Regions from separate parts of the Rossellomorea sp. YZS02 genome, predicted to be linked through region 3. Evidence: riboswitches for the same ligand, from Rfam matches in the RefSeq annotation. Region 3 holds a riboswitch; each other region holds the start of a gene.

Region 1 (8,275 bases), on a different contig from region 3:
TGAAGTTGGATGAACAACACGCCGATAAGAATGATCGAAGAAATGGCGAGAGCCTTTCTTTGAATGGATTGCCTCTTTTTGTTCGGCCCCGTTGTGTAAAAGAGGGGAGCGAGAAGGATCCCCGCCACGATCGTAAATTGCCACGTCCCGGCTACGAGCCAACCCGGTCCGTAAGCAGCCGCATAGGTAAGAGGACCATAAAAAAGAACAAAACCAACAAAGCTCCACATCAGCCATTCAATCGGCTTCTTCTTCATCTCAATCCACACTTGATTTATATTCTTCCTAAAACCTACAATAAGGAAAAGGAAGGGAATCATGAATAGAAATCTCAGAGAGGAACTCCACATCCAGCTTCCCCCGGCCAGTTCCATGGAGCGGTTCAGGATAAAAGTGACAGCAAAAAACATCGATGAAATGATACCTAGAGTCAGTTCTTTCATGAGAAGCACTCCTTTCTGTTGAATATACTATATTTTATTTTATATATATTATAATATACTTTAAATCGTGTTTTATAGAAAGAGGTAGAAAGATGAACAATGATGGTTTATCGTGGCAGGACCCTGAAAAATTAGCGCAGCATGTTGGATTGACATTAAGGAATATACGCAAAGATCGTGGTCTTCATTTACAGGATCTGGCCGCGATCACTGGTGTCAGCACCTTGACTCTTGGAAAGATTGAAAGAGGGGAGGCCAATCCTTCTTTAACGATCATCTGGAAGATTGCGAACGGCCTATCGATTCCGATTTCTGCTCTGCTTGTGGAGAAACAAGAAGTACAGATTTCAAGGGTGAATGAAGGAAGCAAAGTAATCAGTGCCAATGACGCACTGACCCTTGAGCCCATGTTCACTTCCTCTGGATATAGCTCATTAGAAACACATCGTGCGTTTTTGAAGCCTGAAAGTGAATACTGTGCCGATGCACATCAGCCTGGTGTGATTGAGTTTGTCACGGTCATGGAAGGGAGTGTTTGTGTGAAGGTGCAGGAGGAACGATTCGAGCTTGGTCAATACGATTCGATTAAGTTCCATAGTGATAAGGAACACAGTTATATCAATAAAGGTGATACGGAAGCGGTGCTCCATTTTGTGATGATCTATACAGGACGGGTAGATTGAAGCTTATCGATTGGCGATAAGCTTCTTTTTTAGAGGAAGATGATGAATATTTTAGAGGAAGATGATGAATATTGTTTTTACATGTTTTATTTTAGTAGCATTTGGTACCAGGATTCCTTGCACTTTTAAGGAATTGCGTCATTTTTCATGGGTGATTGCGTCATTTTTCAAATAATTGCGTCATTTATGCCTGGGATTGCGTCATTTTAACGATAATCGCGTCATTTTCCCCCTTGATTGCGTCTCTTTGAAAAAAATGTAATTTCCTCATACGGCCACCCCACTCCAAAAATTCTCTTGAAACTTTTCCCACCCCACCCGACTCTAATGAATGACAGGAGGTTAACCAATGGATGTAAAACTCGTGAAAAAAGCCATCAAAGGGAATGAACAAGCATTCGAAAAGCTGATCCACGCAGAAAGCGAGAAGCTTTACCGGACGGCATTCCTATATGTAAGAAATAAAGAGGATGCACTCGATGTGGTGCAGGAGACGGTTTGTAAAGCCTTCACTTCCATATCCCGGTTGAAGAATCCGGAGTACTTCAGCACCTGGCTCATCAAGATTCTGATTCATACAGCGTACGCCACGCTGAAGAAGAAAAAGAGAATCGTCCTTACGGGTGATGAATTTCTCGACAGTGCCATCACTTCAGCTGAAGAATCGGATATAGAAGGCCGGATCGATCTGGTTACAGCAGTGGCGTCCTTGAACAATCACTACCAAACCGTCATTATCTTATTCTATTTCCAGGGGCAGTCCATTAAGACCATTTCGGAAACAATGGGTACGCCGGAGGGCACGGTAAAGACGTACCTTCGCCGGGCAAAATTAGAGCTGAAAAAACTGTTGGAAGGAGTGAATCAGGTTGGACAGAAAATGGTTTGAGGAAGAATTGGATAAGATCGAAGTGCCGAAAGACGACCTGTACAGGTCCATTTCTACAGGTATTCAAAAAGGCAGGAAGCATAAGGTACGTAGAAAAAGGCTCAAGGTGAGTGCCGGCATGACCACAGCTGCTGCCTCTATGATTCTCGTCTCTGGATTTCTCTTCTCCCCGGTGAATAATGCATTAGCCAAGCTTCCGGTACTTGGTGGGATCTATGAAAAAGTCGGATCCGGAGTCGGGAAAGAACTTTATTCAAGTGATAAAGTCACCGAGGTCAACCAGGCAGCCACTTCCAATGGTGTTGATATCACGATCACAAGCACCTATTACGATGGGAACGTTATTGGGGTCACGTTTAAGGCGAAGGGAGATGACCTTTCCATCGAACATATGGATGAAGGCAATCGTCCCGTGAGTGGTTACAGCTATCATCTTTTTGATGGGAAAGATCAGAATCAATGGGGTGCAGGAAGCTCGGGTCTGAAAAAAGAGGGAGAAGAATTCATAGGTTCCATCGAATTTTATAAGGATGGAAAAGAACTGCCGGAGGACTTCACCCTTCCATTGACGTTCACCCATATGGCCGATGTGAACGGCACATGGTCCTTTGATGTACCAGTGAAGAGGATTCCTTCCGAAACCATTCAAACAGATGCAAGGACAGTATCACCGGATGGGGAATTTGAGCTGCAGATGACTTCTGTTACGAAAGGAAAAGCGACGACGATACTGGAATATACGTATACGGTAGAGTCCGAGAAGGATAGCTTAGATCTGATCGTGTTTGATGACCTTGGGAACAGGTTGTCGAAGTCGAGTGCGGAGGTACTTCAAACCAAAGAAGTCCATGGGAAAGTAGAAAAGACGGTAAGGGAGCTCTTTACGAGTAAACTCAATGATAAGGCCCATTCGCTGAAAGTACAGGCAGACATGAAGCGAGTGGATGATGATGCCCTCCACTCATTGAAATCAACCATTCCATTTCACATAAAGAGTCCACGTTTCGGTTATCAAATCACAGTAGAAGATATCCAAAACACTAAGGGGAAGGTGACAGTCAATTTCACCATAGACGATATCAAAGAAAAACAATTTCGATATGACATTCTAGAGAATATTGCTCAATTCGTTCAGATGATACCATCTAGCGATATTCACAGAGATGACAAAGATGAACTAGACTATAATAAGATGTTGAATCATATGATCAGAAGTACTGAAACGAAAACAATTGATAAGGCTGCTCTCCGTTATCAAATCACTTTTGACTTACATAAGGATGCCGATCTGGATGACTATTCATTAATCGTTCCATTCGAAAGCTTAAGCCGAAACGATAAGCCGATTGAAATGGCGCCCTTCGAAATTAAATTGAAGTAAACTGAATCCCTGGATACAATTCCAGGGAGTTTCTACTAAAACCAATTGACAACCATTTCAACAGAATGATATAGTTATGCCAATCAAATAAACAGTCACTCTCTGATAATAGAGGCGCGAGTATGAAGAGTACCTTCTTTGAGAATATTGGATTCCGGGATAAGTAGGGAAAGGCAGATCGCCGAAGCAGAAAATAGCCAATTCTATTTTTTGTTGGGCCAGCATTGAAGAAATGTTGGACTGTCACAATGCAAAGGTTGTGGAGCACTATTGAAGAGATGTTAATACAGAGTCTTCATCATGTTTCCGTTAACTTTGGTGAAAAACCGTATGAGCATCTGCTTCATACGGTTTTTTTGTGTTTTTTTAGAGAGTCTAAAGGAGTAAAGGATATGAGTACAGTTGATGTGAATGTTCAAGGTGATTTAACCATCGGTGGGATGGGTACAGGTGAGCTGGTCGAAAGATACGGCACGCCGTTGATGGTGTACGATGAAGGGATGATCCGCGGGAATGCCAAGTTGTTTCGGGATGCGTTCAATGAAAGTGGTATGAAATATCAAGTTGCCTATGCGAGTAAAGCGTTCCTTTGTAAAGAGATGGTGCGACTTGCAGCACAGGAAAATCTTTCACTGGACGTCGTGTCTGGCGGGGAATTGTATACGGCCCTTGAGGCGGGATTCCCTGCTGACCGGATTCATTTCCATGGGAACAACAAATCCGAAGAAGAGCTCCTTATGGCTCTTGAAGCGGAAATCGGCTGCTTTGTTGTCGACAGTTTCCTTGAGCTTGAATTGCTGCATGACCTTGCAAAAGAGCGTGAACAGCAGGTTCAAATCCTGATCAGGGTCACCCCAGGAGTGGAAGCCCATACCCATGAGTACATCACAACAGGACAGGAAGATTCGAAATTCGGATTCAGCATTTCGAATGGACAGGCAAGTACAGCGATTCAACTAGCCATGAGAAAACCGTACTTCACCTTACTTGGGCTTCACTCTCATATCGGATCCCAAATTTTCGAACAGGATGGATTCGATCAGGCGATTAAGGTACTTGCTGATTTCATGCAGCGGATGCGCATCGAATTCGATATGACGATGCCGGTGTTGAATATTGGTGGAGGGTTTGGTGTCCGCTATACGGAAGAAGATCGCCCACTGCCGATTCCGACGTATGTAAAGGGCATTACGGATAGTGTGAAAACGTACTTTTCGAAGAATGAATATCCACTTCCGGAAGTTTGGGTGGAGCCGGGCCGAAGCATAGTGGCTGAGGCAGGTACGACGTTGTACAAAGTGGGATCAAAGAAAATCATTCCAGACGTGCGGACATATGTGGCGATTGACGGAGGGATGACGGACAATATCAGACCTGCACTGTATCAGGCAAAGTATCATGCGATGCTAGCCAACCGTCCTAATGAGGAATGCACGGAGCTTGTGAGCATTGCCGGGAAGTGCTGCGAGTCAGGGGACATGCTGATCTGGGATTTGATGCTCCCACCGACGAATTACGGGGATATTCTGGCAGTGTTCAGTACTGGTGCTTATGGGTATTCCATGGCGAGTAATTATAACCGGATCCCAAGGCCGGCTGTCGTGTTTGTGAAAGACGGTGAATCCCGTGTCGTGATCGAGCGGGAGACATACGCGGATCTTGTACGGAAAGACCGATAGGCAATGGAGAGTGGAATCCTTAGGGTTCCACTTTTTTATATGGGATTTTATGGTTTATTATGGTAATCTGGTAGAAATATGTTTTCTATTTCTTGGGAGGATCAATCTATGTATCTCGAATCTATCGGTTCAATGGTGTTGAAATTTCTCTTCGTTCTGGTCGGCATCATCCTGTTGACCGGCCTCATCGGGCTGTTCAATGAGGGAGTGGATCTTAGCTTGAAGCAATATCTGATGAACCTTAAGGATATTACAAGCTCTCTGCTTCATTCAAATGCAATGACGATCACCAATGAAGTGAACAACTCGTATCCGATGTTCCCTGCTTTCTGGGAACCATATTTCTATTCAGTTTCCATCTTCATCTCTGCTATTCTACTATCTGTTGTCATGGGTATCCTCCTTGCATACCTCACACATTTACTGCCGAGTGCCTGGTCGAAGTTCATCACCCGGGCCACCAACCTGCTGGAGTCCACACCCGATATCTTCATTTTGATCGTCATTCAATACAGCGTCATTTTGGTGTTGAAAGAGACGGGGATTTTATTGTTTCCCATCGTCGGATCACAGGAGAAGGTGTATCTGATCCCTGTCCTGACATTGTCCATCTTACCGACGATCATGTTGTTCAGAATTACCTATCTGCTGGTGAACGATGAGTACGGCAAGCCCTATGTAGATCTGATCAGAGGAAAGGGAATGTCCAGGCATTTCATTTTCTTTGTCCATATCCTGCGGAATATCACGTTCAGTTTATTGAATCACTCCAAGTCCATCATTCTCTTTCTCTTGTCATCTCTTATCGTATTTGAGAGATTGTTCAATATCTATGGGATCACTCATTTTATCCTGTCATTTTCCCAAATGGATGTGATTTGTTTTAGTCTGATTATGTTCTATGTGCCGGTATTCCTGCTGCTCATCCTGATCCGGCTAATCATTGTTAAAAAAACCGGACAAAGGGTGGTCATATGATGCTGAAGAAATTAATGAAAAATCCGGCCTTTTTAACAGGTTTTCTTTTTCTGTTTGGTATGTTTGCTGTAAGTTTGATTTATTACGTGGTATGGGGAAATGAAGTGCCAAAACTCGACCTTTTGAAAAATGAAGAGGGGGATTTTCTTAGCCCTCCATACTCCCCGTTAGAGTATCCCCCGCTTGGGACGGATAATTTTAACCGGAATGTCCTTCTCCTTATCATCGTTGGTGCGAAATATACGATAGGCGCGGCTCTTGTCATCATGTTATGCAGAGTGCTGCCTTCGGTTGTCCTTGGACTGGTGGTTCATTTTTATTTCAAGCCGTTCAGGAAAATCATCGATAACATAGTGGATGCCGCCAATTATTTTCCTCCCACTTTACTATCGTTCTTATTATTGAATTGGATGCTGCTTGAGGGGCCTTTATACAATCCCGATCATTTCCCCTATGACTTTTCAGATAAAACGATTTTTTACCTGGTCATTCTCATCGGCATCTCGATCCCGAGTTTGACCCTGTTATTTTCAAACGAATATGACAAGATCATGAAAGAAGAATTCATCGATAGCTCCAAAGTGTTGGGGGCTACAAAGCGCCATTATATTCTGAATCATATCAGGCCTTTCATTCTGCCCCAGATCCTTCTTGTATCGATCCGTGAATTCATGATTATCATGTTGTTGATTGCGCATCTTGGGGTGTTGAAGATTTTTATCGGTGGTGCTGTGATTGATGAGGACATTTTTCAAAACGCGGTGCTTGTGTCACTTTCTTACGAATGGTCGGGCCTTCTTGGAGGGTGGTGGCAATATCTGTGGACCACCTATCCGTGGATCTCCTTCATTCCAGTAGTGTTCTTCACGTTGACGATTCTGTCTGCGAAGCTGATGCTGATCGGTGCGACACGTGTCCTGGAATCGGTGGGGCAGGATAAGCGGGAGACTCATAAAGATGAGGTTCATACTTTTGAAGGAAAAGAATCATTTGATTTCGTGCATAGGGCTTGATGATAGGGTAAAGAAGCTGCTTCGGAGTATCCGGGGCAGCTTTTTTGGATGGAGGTATAACGTTTGATTATACCTCCATTCCTTTTTGGTCATATGCAGGAACGGCATCGCCCCTTACACTTTACTTATGAAAAATTTGTTTCAGGACGTCCAGAGTATGCTGGTCCCGGGTGAATAAATACATTTCCCTTTTCAAGGGGGTGTTTTGCAGGGGGATGAATACGACCCCTTTGTAATCGACTTTCTTGACCATGATGGACGGAAGGTAGGATACACCCTGGTTCTGTGCGACATACCCGATGAGTGCATGGTAAGGAAGTTCTTTGATAACAGGAGGAGTGACTCCATGCTGCGTCATCAGTGCCCTTATTTTCTTACTGAGAGGGGTCGTGGCATCAGGCAGTAATTGTGTATAAGGGAAACAGTCCTGTATCTCAATGGTTTCACGTATGGCAAGCCGATGGGTGACGGGTACGGCCGCATAGAATTCATCACTGAATAAATGGCTGCTGAAGCATCCTTTTTGATTAGGGTGGTCCTGGATGATGGCCGCATCAATATCACCTTTTTCTAATAAAGGAAGAAGGTCGATTGTGTCATCCCGTATCATTGTCAAATGAATTTGAAAGGGATCGATCCCTTCAATATAGTCCGGAAAGAAATAAGAAGCCAGCAAGGGGTCACTTCCCATGCGGATTACGCTATTCGTGGTGTATTTCTCCATTACCAGGTGCAGCTGACTAAGGATTGGTTCAAGCTCCTCTTGCAGATCTTTGCCCTTATTGGTCAGGGTCATTCCACTGGCCGAGCGGATGAAAAGGGGAAAGCCCATCGTGTCTTCGAGCTTCTTCATTTGTTTACTCAATGCTGGTTGGGATATGAAAAGGGATTGGGCAGCCCTTGATAGGCTTTTCTCCCTGGCTACCGCCATGAAATATTCAAATCGTTGAAGGTTCATCGTGATCACGTCCAATTCAAGGAGGGGTATATATGCTGAAATATTATCTTTTATTAAGTTTAGCGATTATTCTCGAGGTAATCGGAGCCTCATTTATGAAGCTTTCCGATGGGTTCAGCGAGCCCGTTTCTACGTTGATTGTATTATTTTCCTATAGTGTAGCACTTGGGAGCTATATATGGCTAACGAAGGAGCATGAGATCGGGATTGTCAATGCACTATGGGCAGGTGGAGGGACGGTATTAGTATCG
Region 2 (8,275 bases), on a different contig from region 3:
ATGGTCACCCTATCAAATAGGGGGTGTTTAAGTTGAATAAATTAATTCTAGGTACGACGGTTCTGAGCATTACGCTAATCGGAACTGCCTGTAATGGCATTGACACGGCCAATGAAGAAATGTTCCACGATAATGGAAATACAATCAACGTCAGAGACAGGGAAGACCTGTATAACGAAGACAGCTGGACCAAAAAAGGAGCCCACAGAGGGGAAGACTTCGGTTACGTCCGACAGCAGAAAAGTCCCACCGGTGGTCAGAACATCTCTACGAAGGATATGTACAGCATCAATCGCGAACAGGTAGCAGACAGCATCAGCAAGATGAGTGTCGCTCTTCCTGACGTGAAGGATTGCTCTACCCTTGTGACGGATGAAGAAGTTCTTGTCTCCTATGTGACCGACAAAAAAGATAAAGACGGCCGCTTTGAAGTAGCCGATCAAGTAAAGAAAACGGCCATGTCCGTCATCCCACGCTGGTACCATGTCTATGTGACCGATGATAAGTCTTTGATGCGGAATGTCGAAAACCTGGCCAAAATGGATAGTGACAGCAAAAACGCCAATACAGCCATTGACGACACCATCAACCTAATGCTGAAAGATTCTCCACAAGGAAGAAATGTCGATTCCGGAGAGAATGCCAACGGCGAAATGACATCTGATCAATACGAAATGCGTGATGATGACACCCATAAAATCAACATGGACCGTCAGAAACGTAATGACTACACTGATACAGGTACTGATAAAATGATGGATTAATCTCCATCTGCTACAAAAAGGACTGACTGTAAGAGTGCAACTCCGACAGGTCAGTCCTTTTCTTGTTATGTGAAATTATGCGTTTTGAACTTCCTGCTCACCTTTGGCTTGTCTTGCTTTGGCTGCTGCGTTTACCTGCTCGTCGGCATGGTAAGAAGAACGGACAAGCGGTCCTGCTTCACAGTGGCTGAAGCCTTTTTCCATAGCGGCTTCACGGAGTTCGGCAAATTCATCTGGATGGTAATACTTTTGAACCTTCAAGTGTTTCTTCGATGGTTGCAGATATTGACCCAAAGTCACAATATCAACATGATTGGCGCGTAAATCATCCATCGTTTCAAGAATTTCTTCCTTCGTTTCCCCAAGACCAACCATGATGCTTGATTTTGTCGGAATATCAGGATTCAGTTCTTTTGCACGGCGCAGGAATTCCAATGTACGATCATAGGTCGCACGTGCTCGAACTCTTGGAGTCAGGCGGCGGACCGTTTCGACATTGTAATTCATGATGTCGGGCTTTGCGTCCATTAATGTTTTAATATTATCAAAAACCCCTCCCATATCTGAAGGCAGTACTTCAATGGAAGTGAAAGGACTCTTACGACGAATGGCTCGAACGGTTTCAGCAAAAACTTGTGATCCGCCGTCTTTTAAGTCATCACGGGCAACAGCCGTAATAACCACGTGCTTCAGATTCATTAATTGTACGGAATCCGCAACACGTTCTGGTTCTTTAAGATCCAATTCAGTTGGTAGACCTGTTTTAACCGCACAAAAACGGCAGGCACGTGTACAAATATCCCCCAGGATCATGAAAGTTGCCGTACGTCTTGTTCCCCAGCACTCATGAATATTCGGACAGCGAGCTTCTTCACAAACTGTATGAAGATTGTTTTCACGCATCATTTTTTTCAAGCCCATATAATTATCGTTCGTATTCAGCTTAATTTTAAGCCAATCCGGTTTACGAATATGTTCATCTTTCTTGCTCATACCCCTCATCTCCAATCCTAAATAATTCTGACTTAGGCAAAGAGTGAAACGCTGTATCGTTCATCCTATGTAAAAAAGCCATCATCAATATACTTCTTTTGTCACTTTATCATACTAAAAAAGTGAAAACAAGCATGCGATACCCTATTACCATTTATTGATGATTATGAATCCCGATGAACGATACAAACTACAAATAGGCCCCTAAAAATGGAGGGATGATTTTGTACAAAAGATTGGTCATACTCATTGTCCTTTTCTCCTTCGTGATAAGTCCAACTCAGGGCTTTGCAGCAGAAAAGCTTACGGATGAGCAGATATACACCAAAAGAATGGAATTGTTTCAAAAGAGCGAGGCCTTGACTCATATTCCCTGGTACTACTTAGCTGCCATTGATCAATATGAACGAAGTCTCCGGTTCGCCCGGAAAGATAGAGAAAAGCCTTCTTCTTATATCTCGATTTATATGGAACCCGAAAAGTGGATTGGCCCTCTGAATCCGCGCTCTGACGATGAGAATCCGGAAACCATTGCACTATTCAATGGAATCGGTCGGGACGGAGACCTGGATGGGAAAGCAAGTCTGAAAAATGATGAAGATATTCTTGCTTCCTTAACAGACTTCATACTGAGATATGGTATCGATCGCGATAACTTCAAGCTGGCACTTTGGGATTATTACAAACGGGATAAAACCGTCAGTATCATCATGGGAAATGCCAAAATATATAAACAGTACGGAACGATTCATTTGAATAAAAAAGCCTTTCCCCTTCCCCTGAGATTTAACTATAGTTACCGGAACACCTGGGGGGATGCCCGAGGTTGGGGCGGAAGAAGGATCCATGAAGGGACGGACCTATTCGCTGATTATGGTGTACCGGTGAGAGCCACCTCATACGGCATCATCGAGATGAAAGGCTGGAACCGTTATGGAGGCTGGCGCATTGGGATCCGTGACATCAATAACACGTATCATTACTTCGCCCACTTGAGTGGTTTTGCCAAAGATCTTCATGTAGGACAGGTGGTCGAGCCTGGCATGGTAATAGGCGGGGTCGGAAGTTCAGGTTATGGACCTCCGGGAACGTCAGGAAAATTCCCTCCCCATTTGCATTACGGTATGTACAAGGATAACGGCCTGACAGAATGGTCGTTTGATCCGTATCCCCATCTACGAATGTGGGAGCGCCAGGACAGAATCGAAAGCAGGAAACATTAAAAAAGCAGACAATGGAGGATCCATCGTCTGCTTCTTCCTTTATACCTGTTTCTTCGATTTGGAAACAGCGTTCATGATACTAGCTGCTAATCCACCCCAGATGATAACCATCCCGACCACCATCATTGCAATTGCGCTACCAGTCATGTTAGCTTACCTCCTTATAGCTTTCAGCATCCGATTTGGCATGCCAGCGTTTAAATCCGAAGGCTACTCCTGCCAGGATAGCAAATGCCGCTACAAACCATCCACTGTACATAATGAAAGTATCAGAGTATCCTCCATAGTTTCCAGTTTCTGTTTCAAATTCTTTCAGTAGGTTCATTTTGAATAATCCGAACATCATCCAACCAAGGACGATCGGTGTGATAACACCTAAACATACTTTCCACCATGCACCAAGCTGGATATCAGAAATTCCATTCGCATGGGATTGGAATGCTCCCAGTTTGCGAAGGAACCAGGCTATTACTACCACTTCCACTAATCCTACAAACGCCACTCCGAATTGATTAATGAAGTAATCTGCTACATCCAGGAACAATAGTCCGCCCTGTGTGGCAAAAAGAATGGAGATAACAGCTGAAAGTCCTCCACCGAATAGAACGGCTTTGTTACGGGAAATCCCGAACTTCTCAGAGACTGCTGCTACATACGTTTCTGAGATCGATATTAACGATGACAGTCCGGCAAGGACCAGCGAAGCAAAGAATAAGAAACCAAATACTTCGTTGAATGCCGGGAATTCGTTAATGATCTGCGGGAAGACGACAAACGCTAGTCCTACGCCGCCACTTACTACTTCCTGCACACCAACACCTTGCGATTGAGCCATGAAACCTAATGCGGCAAACACCCCGATACCGGCCAATAATTCAAAGCCTGAGTTACTGAAGCCAGTGATGAAGGCATTGTTCGTAATATCCGATTTTTTCGGAAGATAACTTGAGTACGTGATCATGATGGCAAAGGCAATGGATAAGCTGAAGAATATTTGCCCGTATGCTGCCACCCAAACGCCAGGATCAGCGATTTTGCTGAAGTCAGGTTTGAAGAATGCATCAAGTCCATCCATCGCCCCAGGTAACGTTAAAGCGCGAACAACAATAATTAAGAATAAGATAACAAGTGCTGGAATAAAGATTTTATTCGCTACTTCGATCCCTTTCTTTACTCCTTTGAAAAGGATACCAAGTGTTACGGCCCATACGATGACAAGCGGGATGAATACTCCTGGAACCACGCTTCCCGTCTGACCTGCATCAACCGAAAGTTTTAAATAATCGCTGAACAGGAAGGATTCTGTATCCTTTCCCCAACCTAAGTTGAAAGAAAATACGCTGTACGACATCGCCCAGGCGATAATGACGGCATAATAGGTGGAGATGACGAAGGCAATTAATACCTGCCACCAGCCAAGCCATTCTGTTTTCTTATTAAGACGGAAATAAGATAAAGGTGCTGAACCACGGTACTTATGACCGATTGTAAACTCAAGTACTAATAATGGAATCCCTGCTGTCAAAAGAGCGAATAAATAAGGAATGAAGAATGCTCCCCCGCCATTTTCATACGCTACTGCCGGGAAACGCCAAATGTTCCCTAGACCGATTGCCGATCCGACAGCAGCTAGAATAAATCCTGCCCGTGTACCAAACTGTGCACGATTTTCCATGCTGTTCCCCCCTAGTTCTTTCCAACTACCATTTAATAGGTATTTGAAATTTTTATATTTTCAGATTATTTATAATCTAAAGTCAGTATAGCTAGTTCCGGGACAATTGTCAAAGCTTTATTTTAGTGATTTCATAAGAATTTCACAAAAATCCGGCAGTACTATTTCACTATAAGAATTTTGTCGGAATTTGGAGAATGGGAGGCGATAGAATCATAAAGTGAATTCATCCTCCATACAAGAAAAAAAACCAGAAGCCGTTTGGCTTCTGGTCTTCATTTCCATTATTCTGCAGATGCAGGCTTTGCTTTTTCACCGAACAGAAATGCGATTGCCAGGATTAATATGATGACAACCACGAGTCCCAAGATGGTGCTTCCCGTAAATCCTAATACCAGGTATCCGATTGCGGCTACTACCGCACCAATAATCGCATATGGAAGCTGCGTGATGACGTGATCGATATGGTTGCTTCCTGCACCTGTAGAGGAAAGGATCGTCGTGTCTGAGATCGGTGAACAGTGGTCACCCAGAACAGATCCCGCAAGCACCGCTGCCATGGCAGGAAGTAAGATCGTTACATCTGACGCTGCAGCAATTTCTCCGGCGATCGGCAGGAGAATTCCGAACGATCCCCAGGATGTTCCCGTTGAGAAGGCCATGATTCCGGCAACAAGGAATAAAATGACCGGAAGTGCCTGCATCGGTAAGTTAGATTGCTCTACCAGACCGGCAAGATACGTTCCTGTTTGCAATTGGTCGATAAGCGTGACGATGGTCCAGGCAAAGATCAGGATGTAAACAGCCGGAAGCATGGACTTGATTCCTTCCAGTACAGCCGTTCCTAGAGCACTTCCTTCAATTCCTTTTAGGCTTACTTGGCGAAGGAAGAAGATCAGGGCAACCACAAGTCCGAATAATCCACCGTATAGTAACGATTTGGTAACATCCGTATTTTCAAAAATAGGCAGTAGATCAAAGGATCCCACCGCTTGATAACCAGTCCATAGCATCATGGAAACTGTACCGATGACAAGAGCCACAATCGGCCAGACAAGATCGCCCACAGATCCTTTTGAGCTGACTGGAAGATCGTTTTTCAATTCACCGGGAATTTCTTTGCCGGGATCATAAAGATCTCCGGTTTCAATGGCACGTACTTCATGCTCTTTCATTTTACCGAAATCAAGACCCTTATAGGCAACCATTACAACAAGTAAGACTGCTGCCCATACGTAAAGGTTCATCGGGATCATTTGAATGAAAGCTGAAAATGCCGTATATTCCGTGATACTGTGAGCAGTAAGAATCGAACCGATGATCCCGATAATATAAGCTCCCCAGCTGGAAATAGGTGAAACAACACAGATCGGAGCCGAAGTTGAATCAATGATATAAGCTAATTTTGCTCGTGAAATTCTGTGACGATCGGTGATGGGCCTTGAAACCTGACCGACAGCAAGGGCATTGAAATAGTCGTCAATAAAAATGATGATACCTAATACCGCAGCCAGAAGCTGTGCACCCTGCCTTGTCTTCACTCGTTTCATCGCCCATTCACCGAACGCGCGGCTTCCGCCTGAGATATTCACAAATGCCGTGATAACACCGAGAATGAGTAAGAAGAAAATGATGTAGACATTCCAGGTATTCAGTCCGCCATCTGCGACAAAGATACCCTTAAAGGCGTCCCATATAAAGCTGAATGTTTTGGGTATTGATAAATCCGCCAACAGAAAGGCAGATGCGACAATCCCTACTCCCAATGAAAGCAGGACCCGTCTTGTGAGTATAACCATAAGAATGGCTAAAAGGGGTGGTAATAATGAGTAAATCGTGTTTTCCATAGTGTCCTCCTCCTATTTGATAGGGGGGAACCATCGTAGCATGACAGAGGATAATAAAAAAAGGCAACGATAGAGAAACTATCATTACCTTTGTTAGTAACGTAAGTGCTCCATCACGATCTGTAGCTCCCCATTATAGAGATTTCCCTATAATGACAGTGTTATCCTTCTTCAAGACAACCCCAGCAAATATCCCTTTGACAAGCATATTTACTTCGGCAAAGATTCCCTTTCATCTGTTTTCTTCGTTGTCATCCTCGAACAGATTACTCTTGAACCCTGCGCCTCTACCCCATCGGACTGATGATGTGGTGTGTTATAAAATTTTCTTTATTAATATAACAAACTATCATTCTTTTGACAACTTTTTTTCCGTACTAATTTGTGGGAATTTCAATGGATGGTCCGGAATCTCCTCCACCATTGTTATAAAATTGCGGTACATCCAGATGAACCGTTCCCATGGCAACCAGGATATCCTGCTTAATCGTTTCGGTTTTCGTTGCAAATGGGATGATGATCTGTACATTTACTTCAAGCTCCACAAATACTTTCACTACTGCGTTATTGATGCCAAACTGCTCTACCGTCGTTTTCACATCGGAACGCACGTCACCGATGGAATGAAAGCGAATGGGTATCTTCGGCCCCAGGTTTCCGAGTAAAACGTTGTTCGTAGCCTGACCTAGAGGGACGGAATACGTAATGCCCTTCGATGCTTTCGACTTCCCTTCATCAATTTCCACTTCAGTGAGGAACTCCAGATTTTCAATATTCCCTGCCTCAGCTTCCTGAAGATTCTGTTGGACCAGATTCGTGATTTCTGCCTGGACCCTGTTGATGGTCTGCGTATTGTATTTAAACGAAACGATATCGCCTTCCTGGTTCTTCACTTCTTCAGTTATATCCGAAATATCCAGTACATCGGCAATCTTCTTATTGATCGCTTTATTAATCACCAGGGTACCAATCCTGCTGGTCTGTGTCTCGGCATAAGCAAGAAGGGTCGGTTTCAACCCTTTGTTAATGATCCATAATCCAAATCCAGTTGAGATCATAAAAAACAAAAATGTAATGATCATCACATGTCGAAAAGGCAGTGGACCTCCTCTTCGGGGTTTGTAGGTTTTGAACTTTGACAAAAAAATCCCCCCTTACAAGCTATTTGTATGCTTGGTAAGGAGAGATTAACGCAAAAATTTATGTAATCTTCAGAGATTGCGGTTCATAATCGGGGTCAAAGCCTGTAATGACCTTATCCAGTTCCTTGCTTAAATCCAAAGGATAAGGAGAATTCAGTTCCTCGCCGCCCTCTTCGATGATACGGATCACTGGTCTGTCCGTCACCCCTTTATTTTGATCGGTGACGATCCCTTTCCTCCCATCATTTAGCTCGACGATCATTCCAGTAGGATAGATGGCCACCGATGAACGGAAGGCTTCGATCACCTGGGAATCAAACAGAGATCCAGAACCCGCATACAAGACCTCCAATGCCTGATGAGGAAGCATGGCTTTTCTATAAACTCGATTCGAAGTCATGGCGTCAAATACATCGGCCACAGCGATGATCTTTGCAAAAGGATGAATGTCTTCTCCCTTGATCCCCCGTGGATAACCGGAGCCATCGAGCCTCTCATGGTGCTGGTACGCACAATGGGCGATGATCAGGGATACAGAATGAAGCTGTCTCAGAATGTCAAAGCCATGCTCCGAATGTTTCTTGATTTCACAGAATTCGTCTTCTGTGAGTTTACCCGGCTTGAGAAGGAT
Region 3 (8,275 bases):
GATATGGAATGTTTTCCAAATGGGCATGTACATCATTTGTATGTAAGATCGTTAAGTGAAGTAAGCCATCTTTTTCGATAGCTAATGCATTTTCTTCCGATAAAAATGAGGTTGCGCTTACCATTATGATTACGAGTACTACCAAAACTCCGCTCCGTTTCACATACATCACTCCTGGATTTTTCTATGCGACCATATGTGTCTACTATGCATCAATACCGTGTATTTTATGAGGCAAACAAAAAAGCACTCTCCTGAAGGAAAGTGCTTTTTTTATAAAAATTATTAGTCAACCATATGGTCGCTTCCGAAGAAGTTCTTGAACATTTGGAATGTGGTTTCTCTGTTAAGGGCCGCAATCGAGGTCGTCAAAGGAATTCCCTTAGGACAAGATTGAACACAGTTTTGAGAGTTACCACAGTTGGCAAGTCCACCGTCGCCCATGATCGACTCAAGACGCTCATCCTGATTCATGGCACCTGTTGGATGCGCATTGAATAAACGAACTTGAGATAATGGGGCAGGACCGATGAAGTCTGATTTGCTGTTTACATTCGGACATGCTTCCAGACATACACCGCAAGTCATACATTTTGATAGTTCATACGCCCACTGACGTTTCTTCTCTGGCATACGTGGTCCTGGACCAAGATCGTAAGTTCCATCAATCGGAATCCATGCTTTGACCTTTTTCAAGCTGTCGAACATGCGACTGCGGTCTACCTGCAGGTCGCGGACAACTGGGAACGTGCGCATTGGCTCAAGACGGATTGGCTGCTCTAATTGATCCACCAGTGCCGTACAAGATTGTCTCGGCTTTCCGTTGATCACCATCGAACAAGCTCCACATACCTCTTCCAGACAGTTCATATCCCAGTTGATCGGAGTCGTATGCTCCCCTTTTGCATTGACCGGATTACGACGGATTTCCATCAGTGCGGAAATCACGTTCATATTCGGTCTGTAATCAAGTTCGAACTCTTCTTGGAAAGGGGCAGTTTCCGGGCTTTCTTGACGAGTAATGATAAAACGGACTTTTTTATTTTCACTCATCATTTATTTCCCCCTTTGCTCTTAGAATAGTCACGCTTACGTGGTGCGATCAGTGAAGTATCCACTTCCTCGTAATGGAATTCAGGTGAATTCGTCGCAGCATTGTATTTCGCCATCGTCGTCTTCAGGAATTCTTCATCATTACGTTCAGGGAAGTCAGGCTTGTAATGAGCTCCACGGCTCTCATTACGATTTAATGCACCGATTGTAATAACGCGGGCAAGCTGAAGCATGTTCCACAATTGACGCGTGAATGTCGCTCCCTGGTTGCTCCACTTGGCTGTATCATTGATATTGATATTTTGGTAACGTTCCATCAATTCCTGGATCTTTTCATCCGTTTGTTTCAGCTTGTCGTTATGACGTACAACCGTAACATTATCCGTCATCCATTCGCCAAGCTCTTTATGAATGACATACGCATTTTCCGTACCATTCAGGGACATGATGTTGTTCCATTTTTCTTCTTCCTGTTTTACATAGCGGTCGAATACAGATGAAGGAACGGATTCAACCGTTTTCTCAAGACCTTCAATATATTTAATCGCATTAGGTCCGGCAACCATACCACCGTAGATAGCGGATAGTAATGAGTTTGCTCCCAAACGGTTTCCACCGTGCTGAGAATAATCACACTCACCAGCTGCGAATAATCCAGGAATATTGGTCATCTGGTCATAATCGACCCATAGTCCACCCATTGAATAATGAACTGCAGGGAAGATCTTCATTGGTACTTTGCGAGGATCGTCACCCATGAATTTCTCATAGATTTCAATGATTCCGCCAAGCTTGATATCAAGCTCTTTTGAATCCTTATGGGATAGATCCAGGTAAACCATGTTTTCACCATTGATTCCAAGCTTCTGGTTTACGCACACATCGAAGATCTCACGTGTGGCGATATCACGCGGTACAAGGTTCCCGTATGCAGGATACTTCTCTTCAAGGAAGTACCAAGGCTTACCATCTTTGTACGTCCAGACACGTCCACCTTCACCACGAGCGGATTCACTCATGAGGCGAAGCTTATCATCCCCGGGAATCGCTGTCGGGTGAATCTGGATGAACTCACCATTTGCATAGTAAGCACCTTGTTGATACACGATCGAAGCGGCTGAACCTGTGTTGATGACAGAGTTTGTAGATTTCCCGAAAATAATTCCCGGTCCGCCTGATGCCATAATAACGGCATCCGCTGCAAAGGATTTGATTTCCATTGTTTGAAGGTTTTGAGCGACGATTCCTCGTGCTACTCCTTCGTCATCAATGACGACTCCAAGGAATTCCCAACCTTCGAACTTGCTTACTAAACCTGCCACTTCATGACGGCGTACCTGCTCGTCCAAAGCGTATAATAATTGCTGACCAGTCGTAGCACCGGCGAAAGCGGTTCTATGATGCTGTGTTCCACCGAAACGACGGAAATCCAGTAATCCTTCCGGTGTACGATTAAACATAACTCCCATGCGATCGAGTAAATGAATAATCCCTGGCGCTGCTTCAGTCATTGCTTTAACAGGCGGTTGATTCGCTAAGAAATCCCCACCATATACCGTATCATCAAAATGTTCCCAAGGAGAGTCTCCTTCTCCCTTCGTATTAACGGCTCCGTTAATACCACCTTGTGCACAAACAGAGTGAGAACGCTTAACGGGTACCAGTGAGAATAAATCGACTTGCGTTCCTTTTTCTGCTGCTTTAATTGTGGCCATCAGGCCGGCTAGACCGCCACCGACAACGATGATTTTGCCTTTACTCATCGTGACTCACTCCTTTTTCTACCATACTTCGAGAGCACTTAGTTAATCTATCAGACTCGTATATATTTTCTGCTTATACGAAAGCAAAGATTGCACGCATACCGACAACCGATAACGCTACAAAAATTCCGATCGTAACATATGTAGCAATTAATTGAGAACGAGGTGTAACCGTAAGTCCCCAGCTAACGCAGAATGACCATAATCCATTTGCAAAGTGGAAAATCGTTGAAAGTACACCCAGCACATAAAATCCTAACATCAATGGATTAGATAAAATGTTTTCCATCATTTGAAAGTTCACTTCAGCACCAAACGCTGCCGCAACTCTTGTTTCCCAAATATGCCAAGTTACGAAAATGAATGTGATCACTCCGGATACACGTTGAAGTAAAAACATCCAGTTACGGAAATAACCAAACTTACTTGCATTATTCTTTGAAGTGAATGCAATGTAAATTCCGTAAATTGCATGGAAATACAATGGAAGGAAGATGATAAAGATTTCAAGGAAATAACGGAAAGGAAGACTTTCCATAAAGTGTGCCGCCTGATTGAATGATTCTTCCCCACCAGTGGCAAAATGGTTCACGACTAAATGTTGTGTTAAAAATAATCCAACTGGAATAACACCTAGCAATGAATGAAGCCTGCGATAATTAAATTCTCGATTTCCAGCCATGATTTACCCCCCTTAATGATAAAATATGAATTCGTTTTCTAATGAATCTCAAAACGTATTAGACGACGATACATATTTTATATTGTAACAATAATGTGACATGTTCATTTTACTCCCAAGGAGTGGAAGCGTCAAGAAAACGTATACATAATTTCGACAATACCGCAAAAATATTTTTAATAAATTGATAATGAAAAAGTCGAGGTTTTGTACAACTAAATGTTCGAAAATTCTAATAAATAGACAATAAATATTATATCACCAAAATATCCCAAGGTCATTTTTTCATGGTATGGGATGATAAATCACCTCTTCATGTATATAATAGTTTTATAGAAAGAGGGGATTTACTTGGAACAAAAAAAAGAAGAACTGCATGAACCATCCGTTCCAATCTTCGGATATGAAATGTTGCGCGACATATTGATTCCAGAAATTTTAGGGAAGCATACACCTGACATTCTTTACTGGGGTGGAAAACACCTTTCGCGGAAATTCCCCCTGCAGTCGACAGAGGAAATATCCTCTTTTTTCGATGAGGCAGGCTGGGGAACCCTTACACTTATGGAACAGAAAAAGAATGAAATGACTTTTGAACTAAAAGGTCCAGTGATCGAACGGCGCCTTTCATTGAAAACGGATGTGAATTTCAAACTGGAAACCGGCTTTATTGCAGAACAAATTCAACTGCAAAGAAAATGCGTGGCAGAAGCTGCTGACGAACTACATAAACGGAGTCATGCGGTCAAAGTGGTCGTACGATGGGACGACAAAGACCGGATTGAGTAGTCTGACTCCTAATAAAGGGTTGCCCAGTATGTTCTGGGCAACCCTTTTCTATATTGGTTCTACAACGTGATTTCTTCCATTTTCAGCGCATCGAGGTTAAAGGCAGTATGTAAGACACGCGCTGCCTTTTGCATATTCTCTCCATCTACCACTGTAGATACTTTGATTTCAGAGGTGCTGACCATCTTCACGACAATGTCTTCCTGTGCCAGTACTTCAAACATTTCCGCTGCAACGCCGGGGTTTGAAATCATGCCGGAACCGACGATCGATACCTTCGCAAGCCCGCTTTCATGCTCGACATGGGTGAAATTCAACTGTTCCTTATTTCGCTCAAGAACAGCAAGGGTTTCTTCAAGATCCTGTTCCTTGATGGAGAAGGATAGATTGGTTGTGTTCTGATCTGTCTGGGTCTGAATGATGATGTCTACGTTCAGATGATTCTTAGCTAGCGTAGTGAATACGGATGATAGTCCTGTTAAAGCATTTTGAAGTCCGAATACAGTGACCCGTGTAATTTCATTCTCAAACGCTACTCCTCTTACAATCAAGTTCTGTTCCATGCTTGCTTCCTCCTCAATATACGTTCCTTCCACTCGATCGATGCTTGACCTGACTTCTAACGGAATTTGATAATTCTTGGCAAACTCCACTGCCCTTGGATGCAGGACTCCCGCACCCAGATTCGCAAGTTCGAGCATTTCATCATAGGAAATCGACGGTAACTTTCTGGCTCCTTTTATATAACGTGGATCTGTCGTGTATACCCCGTCTACATCAGTATAAATATCACACCTTTCAGCTTTGAGGGCAGCCGCAATGGCAACCGCTGTAGTATCTGATCCTCCCCTGCCGAGAGTTGTGATTTCACCCGTTTCAGTCATACCCTGAAACCCGGCAACAATGACCACTTTTCCCTCTTGAAGGTGAGCCGACATCTTGTCGGTATGAATATTGGTAATCCTTGCATTGCTGTGAACAGACTCTGTCTCGATACCGGCTTGCCAACCAGTAAAGGAAATCGCATCATGTCCGGATTGGATGAGGGCCATCGTCAGTAGTGAAATGGTCACCTGTTCCCCGGTTGAGAGCAGCATATCCATTTCCCTTTTGCTCGGTTGAGATGTAATCTCCCTTGCAAGGCCAACGAGTGTGTCTGTTGTTTTCCCCATGGCAGAAACGACGACAACCACATCATTTCCTCTTTCTTTCTCTTCAATGATCCTTGACGCAACATTTTGAATTCTTTCCACAGATCCCACTGAAGTTCCACCGAATTTCTGAACAATAATACTCACGACTTCTCCCTCTTTCTGAGTGCATTTCGCTACTCTTTTTGATGATGAAGAGTACAATCACAATCATCCTAGACGTCCATAGACAGGAACTCCTGCGCTGATAATAAAAAAAGCAATGAGAATAATATCTCATTGCTTTATGAACATACAGCAGAACATACAAATAGGTTCATCGGCATTGTGAGATAGCTCTCCAAGATTGAATCATCTTGACAATCCTACATTTCTTAAACGCAGGACCAGCGGATATGATATGAGATCATAAACACTTCGGCGAATCTCCCCTTTCCAGGCATCTCACTGGAGCTCATACTCCTCTTTGCCTGTACTCTTGAAGTTCGCACCTCTATCACCACTTTTTAAAGTGATAATGTTATAAATTTTTGTTTATTATAGCATAGGGGAAAAATTGATTCAATGTTTAATTGAGTCAATTTTTCATTTTATTGTGTTTTTGTTAAGATGCTTTGGATGAGCATGCGGTGGTTGATTTCCGCTGCAGGTGCTCGCTTTCCGCGGGGCTGGCGGTGAGCCTCCTCGGCTGCGCCTGTGGGGTCTCACCTGTCCAGCGTTTCCCGCAGGAGTCGAGCACCTTCCGCTCCAATCAACTCTGCTTTTTCAATAGTTACTTCTAAACCAACCAATAACCCGTACTCTCATGTTATATAAACCTAATGATCAATATTTCCTATATCTAACACTTCCTACTTCAACTTCTCCACCAGTACCTTCGCAACGGCTTCAGGTATTCCGATCTCTATAAACTCCTCCACGGTTGCTTCTTTCATTTTCTTCATGGATCCGAAATGTTTAAGTAGCTGTTTCTTTCTTTTCGGGCCGATGCCGTCGATTTCGTCGAGGATGGATTGGAAGGCGCTTTTTCCTCTTAGTTGACGGTGGAAGGTGATGGCGAACCTATGAACTTCGTCCTGGATTCGTTGGAGAAGATAGAATTCCTGGCTCCGCTTTTCAAGGGGAACGATTTGTAACGGGTTCCCGTACAGCAGTTCCGATGTCTGATGCTTGTCATCTTTTGCGAGGCCGCCGATGGGGATATCGAGTCCCAATTCATTTTCGATGACGTCTCTCGCCGCTTCGATCTGTCCTTTTCCTCCATCGATGATGATAAGATCGGGTAAAGGAAGTCCGTCTTTCAATACCCTGGTATACCTTCTGCGCACAACTTCCCGCATGGAATCATAATCATCGGGACCTTTCACGGTTTTGATCTTATATTTACGATATTCTTTCTTTGCCGGTTTCCCGTCTAAAAAGACGATCATGGCAGAAACCGGATCCGAACCTTGGATATTGGAGTTATCAAAGGCTTCGATCCGGAATGGAGTGTAAATCCCCATATGCTCCCCAAGCCTTTCAATGGCTTTAATCGTCCGTTCTTCATCCCTTTCAATCAGGGCGAACTTCTCTCCCAGTGCCTGCTTCGCGTTTTTTTCGGCCAGCTTTACAAGTTCCTTTTTCTTTCCTCGTTTCGGCTGGGTCATCTTCACTTCCAGAAGATTTTCAGCGAGTTCGATATCGATTTCCTCGGGTAAGAAAATTTCCTTCGGCTTAAAATGATTGGACTTTGAATAGAACTGACCAAGGAACGTCAGGAATTCGTCCTCGGGCTCATTATAGAGAGGAAATAGTGAGACATCCCTCTCGATGAGCTTTCCTTGCCGGACGAAGAATACCTGCACACACATCCAGCCTTTATCAACGGAATATCCGAACACATCACGATCTGTGAAATCAGTCATCGTCATTTTTTGCTTTTCCATTGTGGCTTCAATGTGAAGGATCTGATCCCGGAATTCCTTTGCCCTTTCAAATTCCAGATTTTCTGATGCTTCATTCATCTTAACTGTCAGCTGATTCTTTATGTCTTTGTATCCCCCGTTCAAAAATCGGGCGATCTCATCAGTCATGTCACGGTACGTGTCTTTACTTACCTCTTTAATACAAGGGGCGAGACATTGGCCCATGTGATAGTAAAGGCAGGCCCGGTCAGGGAGGGTCGAGCATTTCCGTAAAGGATATAATCGGTCGAGAAGCTTTTTCGTTTCATTTGCGGCTCCGACATTGGGATAAGGTCCGAAATACTTTCCTTTCCCTCGCTGTACCTTCCTTGTGGTGATAAGCCTTGGGTGCCTTTCGTTCGTTAATTTGATGAACGGGTAGCTTTTATCGTCCTTTAGCATGACATTATATTTAGGGTCATATTTTTTGATTAAATTCATTTCAAGCACAAGGGCTTCAAGATCCGATGATGTCATGATGTATTCGAAGTCTTCGATTTCTCCTACCAGACGCTGGGTTTTCGCATCATGGGAACCGGTGAAATAAGAGCGGACACGGTTTTTCAATACTTTGGCTTTACCTACATAAATGATCGTCCCCTGCCTGTCCTTCATTAAATAACACCCCGGCTGATCAGGAAGCAGCGCTAATTTATTCGTGATATTCTGATTCATCATTCTTCCCCCTTCCTTGGTTTCTCCCATTTATACAGTGTAAGGTCATGATAAATCGGGTCGATGAGCTCACTTGAATGAAAATGCTTTTCTACTTTTATGAAGTCATCCACCGAAATCCCCTGGTGTTTAAAACCTTCCACCACTTTATCGGTCAGATAGATAGCCCGGTCAGGATAATATCCTGCATCGGTGGCAAACACCTCATAGGTTTGC

What was found. Region 3 has a riboswitch for lysine ahead of SLH55_RS01240 (aspartate kinase). Riboswitches for the same ligand answer to the same signal wherever they lie in the genome.
Positions count from the first base shown of each region.
Region 1: linked by a shared signal. The riboswitch ahead of lysA (diaminopimelate decarboxylase) and the one ahead of SLH55_RS01240 (aspartate kinase) in region 3 are both predicted to bind lysine.
Region 2: linked by a shared signal. The riboswitch ahead of SLH55_RS11940 (Na+/H+ antiporter NhaC family protein) and the one ahead of SLH55_RS01240 (aspartate kinase) in region 3 are both predicted to bind lysine.

Region 1 covers NZ_JAXBLY010000002.1:101,654-109,928, reverse strand. The annotation lists gene SLH55_RS02760 (multidrug resistance efflux transporter family protein) at 1-443, opposite strand, end outside; gene SLH55_RS02755 (XRE family transcriptional regulator) at 536-1,126, shown strand; gene SLH55_RS02750 (sigma-70 family RNA polymerase sigma factor) at 1,476-2,015, shown strand; gene SLH55_RS02745 (DUF4179 domain-containing protein) at 1,996-3,396, shown strand; lysine riboswitch at 3,498-3,674, shown strand; gene lysA (diaminopimelate decarboxylase) at 3,789-5,075, shown strand; gene SLH55_RS02735 (ABC transporter permease subunit) at 5,184-6,053, shown strand; gene SLH55_RS02730 (ABC transporter permease subunit) at 6,053-7,066, shown strand; gene SLH55_RS02725 (LysR family transcriptional regulator) at 7,188-8,024, opposite strand; gene SLH55_RS02720 (multidrug efflux SMR transporter) at 8,057-8,275, shown strand, end outside.
Region 2 covers NZ_JAXBLY010000011.1:443-8,717, forward strand. The annotation lists gene SLH55_RS11915 (YhcN/YlaJ family sporulation lipoprotein) at 24-764, shown strand; gene lipA (lipoyl synthase) at 840-1,757, opposite strand; gene SLH55_RS11925 (M23 family metallopeptidase) at 1,976-2,980, shown strand; gene SLH55_RS11930 (methionine/alanine import family NSS transporter small subunit) at 3,020-3,127, opposite strand; gene SLH55_RS11935 (sodium-dependent transporter) at 3,129-4,655, opposite strand; gene SLH55_RS11940 (Na+/H+ antiporter NhaC family protein) at 4,940-6,502, opposite strand; lysine riboswitch at 6,618-6,800, opposite strand; gene yunB (sporulation protein YunB) at 6,880-7,644, opposite strand; gene SLH55_RS11950 (HD-GYP domain-containing protein) at 7,703-8,275, opposite strand, start outside.
Region 3 covers NZ_JAXBLY010000001.1:244,802-253,076, forward strand. The annotation lists gene SLH55_RS01215 (bifunctional metallophosphatase/5'-nucleotidase) at 1-163, opposite strand, end outside; gene sdhB (succinate dehydrogenase iron-sulfur subunit) at 286-1,053, opposite strand; gene sdhA (succinate dehydrogenase flavoprotein subunit) at 1,053-2,816, opposite strand; gene SLH55_RS01230 (succinate dehydrogenase cytochrome b558 subunit) at 2,890-3,498, opposite strand; gene SLH55_RS01235 (YslB family protein) at 3,850-4,287, shown strand; gene SLH55_RS01240 (aspartate kinase) at 4,347-5,585, opposite strand; lysine riboswitch at 5,764-5,942, opposite strand; gene uvrC (excinuclease ABC subunit UvrC) at 6,290-8,059, opposite strand; gene SLH55_RS01250 (hypothetical protein) at 8,059-8,275, opposite strand, start outside.